Regions from separate parts of the Microbacterium sp. 4R-513 genome, predicted to be linked through region 2. Evidence: predicted binding sites of a transcription regulator. Region 2 holds the regulator's gene; the other holds the start of a gene.

Region 1 (2,199 bases), 760 kb from region 2:
TTCTCGATCTCGCGGCGGATCTGGGTCACGCGACCCTCGATCTGCGCAGCGTCACCGGCACCCTCGACGATGGTCGTCTCGTCCTTGGTGATGATGACCTTGCGCGCACGGCCGAGCAGGTCGAGGGTGGCGTTCTCGAGCTTGAGACCGACCTCCTCGGTGATGACCTGGCCACCCGTGAGGATCGCGATGTCCTGCAGCTGCGCCTTGCGGCGGTCGCCGAAGCCGGGGGCCTTGACGGCGGCCGACTTGAAGATGCCGCGGATCTTGTTGAGCACGAGAGTCGCGAGCGCCTCGCCCTCGACGTCCTCGGCGATGATGACGAGCTCCTTGCCGTCCTGGATCACCTTGTCGACGACGGGCAGAAGGTCCTTGATGTTCGAGATCTTCTGGTTCGCGATCAGGATGTAGGGGTCTTCGAAGACCGCCTCCTGGCGCTCGGGGTCGGTGACGAAGTAGGGGTTGATGAAGCCCTTGTCGAAGCGCATGCCCTCGGTGAGCTCGAGCTCCGTGCCGAAGGTCTGCGACTCCTCGACGGTGACGACGCCCTCCTTGCCGACCTTGTCGATCGCCTCGGCGATCAGGTCGCCGATGGTCGGGTCAGCAGCCGAGATCGAAGCGGTCGCAGCGATCTGCTCCTTGGACTCGACCTCCTTGGCCGAGGCGAGGAGCTCGTCGGTGATGGCCTTGACGGCCTTCTCGATGCCCTTCTTGAGCGAGATGGGGTCAGCGCCCGCGGCGACGTTGCGAAGGCCCTCGCGGACCAGCGCCTGGGCGAGGACGGTGGCCGTCGTCGTGCCGTCGCCGGCGACGTCGTCGGTCTTCTTGGCGACCTCCTTGACGAGCTCCGCACCGATCTTCTCGTACGGGTCGTCCAGCTCGATCTCCTTGGCGATCGAGACGCCGTCGTTCGTGATCGTGGGGGCGCCCCACTTCTTCTCGAGCACGACGTTGCGACCGCGCGGGCCCAGGGTCACCTTGACGGCGTCGGCCAGCGTGTTGAGGCCGCGCTCGAGACCGCGACGGGCCTCCTCATCGAAAGCGATGATCTTTGCCATGTGTGTGTCGTCCCTCCCGGACGTTGGGTGTGGTCTTTAGCACTCGCAGATATGGAGTGCTAAATCATTCTGGCACTCGCCCCTATCGAGTGCAAGCCGCACCGCGGCTCTCCGACACATGACGACACCCCGGGGCTCGAAAGCCGCCGGGGTGCCGGAAGTCTGCCGCTGCGGGCGACGGATGCCGCGGCATCCGTCGTCTCAGGCCACGATGCGCACCGACTCGGCCTGGGGTCCCTTCTGACCCGCTCCGACGGTGAACTCGACCGTCTGGCCCTCTTCGAGGACCCGGAAGCCGGTCATGTCGATGTTCGAGTAGTGCACGAAGACGTCCTGGCCATCAGCCACCGTGATGAAGCCGAACCCCTTCTCGGCGTTGAACCATTTGACAGTCCCCTGGGTCATGCGAATCACTCCTGTTGCCGTGTGCTTTTCGCCATCGTATGGTCCGGTTTCCCGGCCGAATCGCGAGGTGGGCAACTGTTGACACGCGTGCCGCGAAGTGTTTACCCGTGCGAAACACGGGTTCCCGCGAACGTCAGGAGGTCGGCGACGGGCTCGGCGGGGTGCTCGAGCGATCCAGGCCGATGACGACGACGAGCTGCTTGGTCTGACTCTCGTCGACGTCGGCCGTCTCGGGGTCGTCCTGCGGCTGGTACACGTCGCTCTGCGCCACCTGAGCGCCGCCGAGCACCGTCTCGGCGAGGCCGCGGGCGGCCGCCTCGTCCTCGGGGTAGGCGTAGTACACGGTGGTCTGAGCGAAGTCGGTCGACCCGGCCTGGCCGGCGTTGACGCTGTCGGGGGCCCAGCCGGCGGCGACGATCTGGTCGCGCAGCTGCGTCGCGAGGCCGGTCTCGGGCGTCGCGTTGAGCACGATCACCGAATAGCTCGTGTCGACGACGGGTGCGACCGTCGCGACAGGCGTCGGCGTCGGCTCGGGCGTCGGGAACAGCACGATGCGGCCCGAGGCGATGAGGGTGCCGAAGATCCCTACGGCGACGAGGACGATGGTGGCGAGGACGGCCCAGAGGAAGACGACCCACCCGCGCATGCGGGGGTTCTCGGCGCGGTGCGCCCCGACTCGGCCGCCGTCCGCCGGGAGTTCGTCGAAGCGATCCCGGGGATAGGTCGATTTCGGCAC
Region 2 (2,199 bases):
CGGGTACGGGATCGTCGTGCCGTAGCCCTGGCAGACGTTGCAGGGCTGGCTCGTGACGACGTTGCCGAGGAGGCTCCGCACCTGACGCTGCACCTGGCCCGTGCCGTGGCAGATGTCGCACGTGACGGGCGAGGTGCCCGGCTGGCAGCACGATCCCTGGCACGTGTCGCAGAGCACGGCGGTGTCGACGTCGAGGTCGCGGTGCGCGCCGAAGATGACGTCCTTCAGTTCGAGGGTCACGCGGACGAGCGCGTCCTGCCCCCGCTCGCGGCGCGAGCGCGGGCGACCCTGCCGGCCGCCGGCTGCCGCTCCGAAGAACGTCTCGAAGATGTCGCTGAAGCCGCCGAAGTTGCCGGCGCCTCCGCCGAACGGCGAATCGCTTCCGCCCATGTCGTACCGTGCGCGCTGGTCGGGGTCGCTCAGCACGTCGTAGGCGTGGGTCACGAGCTTGAACCGCTCGGACGCGTCCTCGCCCGGGTTGACGTCCGGGTGGAGCTCGCGCGCGAGCCTCCGGTACGCCTTCTTGATCTCGTCGGGCGTCGCGTCGCGCGAGACACCGAGGACCTCGTAGTGGTCAGCCACATTCGCCTTCCTGCCCGCGCCCCGCGCGGCATCGTCTGGTCACGCCGCGCGTCAGCGGGCGTTCTCGTCGTCGTCGAGCATGCGGCTCAGGTAGCGGGCCACCGCCCGCACCGTCGCCAGGTTGCTCGGATAGTCCATGCGCGTCGGGCCGAGCAGCCCTACGCGCGCGCGTGCCCCGGTCGCGTCGTAATCGCTCGCGAGAACGGATGCCTCGGCCAGCCCGAACGGCTCGTTCTCGCGACCGATGCTCGTCGCGAGCCCGTGGTCGTCGGCCACCATCTCGCTCATTAGTCGGAGCAGCGTCACCTGCTCCTCGATCGCCTCGAGGAGCGGGTAGATGCTCCCCCTAAAGTCCGATTCGCGCCGGGCGAGGTTGGCGGCGCCCGCCATGACGAGCCGGTCCTGCCGGAACTCCTCGAGCTCCTCGGCGACGTGCCGCACGATCGCGAGGATCGCGGCATTCTCGGGCACGGCGCTGTCGGCGGCCTTCGTGAGGAAATCGTCGACGCGCTGCGATCCGTCGCGGACATGACGCCCCACGATGAGCTCGCCCACTGTTCGGCGTGCGCGCTCCATGACGTCGTCGCCGAGCTCCTCCCGCACGAACACGAGCCGCTGCGAGACGCGGCCGGTGTCGGTCACGAGGATGACGATGAGCCGACCGCCCTCGAGCGGCACGAGCTCGACGTGCGAGACGCTCGCCTGCGCGAACGACGGGTACTGCACGATCGCGACCTGACCCGTGAGCTGGGTGAGGGCGCGGACGGTGCGCACCAGGAGGTCGTCGAGGTCGCCCGGCCCGTCGAGGAACGATGCGATCGCGTGGCGCTGCGCCGGAGTGAGTGGTCGCAAGGCCGCCAGGTGGTCGACGAAGACCCGGTAGCCCTTGTCGGTCGGGACGCGGCCCGACGAGGTGTGCGGAGCGGTGATGAGCTCTTCGTCCTCGAGCAGCGCCATGTCGTTGCGGATCGTCGCGGCCGAGACGCCGAACGAGTGCCGCTCGACGATGGACTTGCTGCCGACGGGCTCGTGGGTGTCGACGTAGTCCTGCACGATCGCACGCAGGACCTGGAGTCCTCGATCGGTGACCATCGCGCCCTCCTCACGCCGGATCCGCCTGGGCTGGCACTCCCAGGAGTGGAGTGCCAATTCTACCGGATCGGGATGCAACGCTCGCGGAGGCGCACGTTCCTGATCCCGCCGAAACCGCACGAATCACCGCCCCGGGGTCGAGGCATCCGTCAATCCTGCGATCTCGACAGCGGCGCGAGGAACGGGGAGCGCGGCGGGGTCGGCGGGCGCGTCAGTCCGTCAGCGCCCGGACCACGGCGTCCGCGAGCAGGCGGCCGCGTCGCGTCAGGACGATGCGTCCATGCAGCGCCTCCGGTCCGTCGATGAGCCCGTCGGCGATGAGGGATGCCACCGCGTGGCGCCCCTCGCCGAGGAGTTCCGCGATCGGCATGCCCACACGGATGCGGGTGCGCAGCAGAACGCTCTCGAGCGCGCGGGCCTCGGCATCCGGCCTCTCCCTGCCGGCCGCCGGCGACTCGCCGAGCGCGAGGCGCTGAGCGTAGGCGGCGGGGTGCTTGACGTTCCAGAAGCGCACGCCGCCGACGT

The links. Region 2 encodes HrcA, which represses chaperone genes, less so after heat shock. Its sites were predicted from a motif close to TTNGCACTCGNNNNNNNCGAGTGCNAA; they were not measured.
Region 1: groL (chaperonin GroEL) is a predicted target of HrcA. The motif match lies at 1,095-1,121, and genes of this name have one in related genera.

What each region holds. Positions count from the first base shown of each region.
Region 1 is NZ_CP049256.1:2,591,122-2,593,320, reverse strand. It holds gene groL (chaperonin GroEL) at 1-1,058, opposite strand, end outside; gene G5T42_RS11410 (cold-shock protein) at 1,260-1,463, opposite strand; gene G5T42_RS11405 (LytR C-terminal domain-containing protein) at 1,597-2,199, opposite strand.
Region 2 is NZ_CP049256.1:3,353,607-3,355,805, reverse strand. It holds gene dnaJ (molecular chaperone DnaJ) at 1-582, opposite strand, end outside; gene hrcA (heat-inducible transcriptional repressor HrcA) at 634-1,674, opposite strand; gene hemW (radical SAM family heme chaperone HemW) at 1,886-2,199, opposite strand, start outside.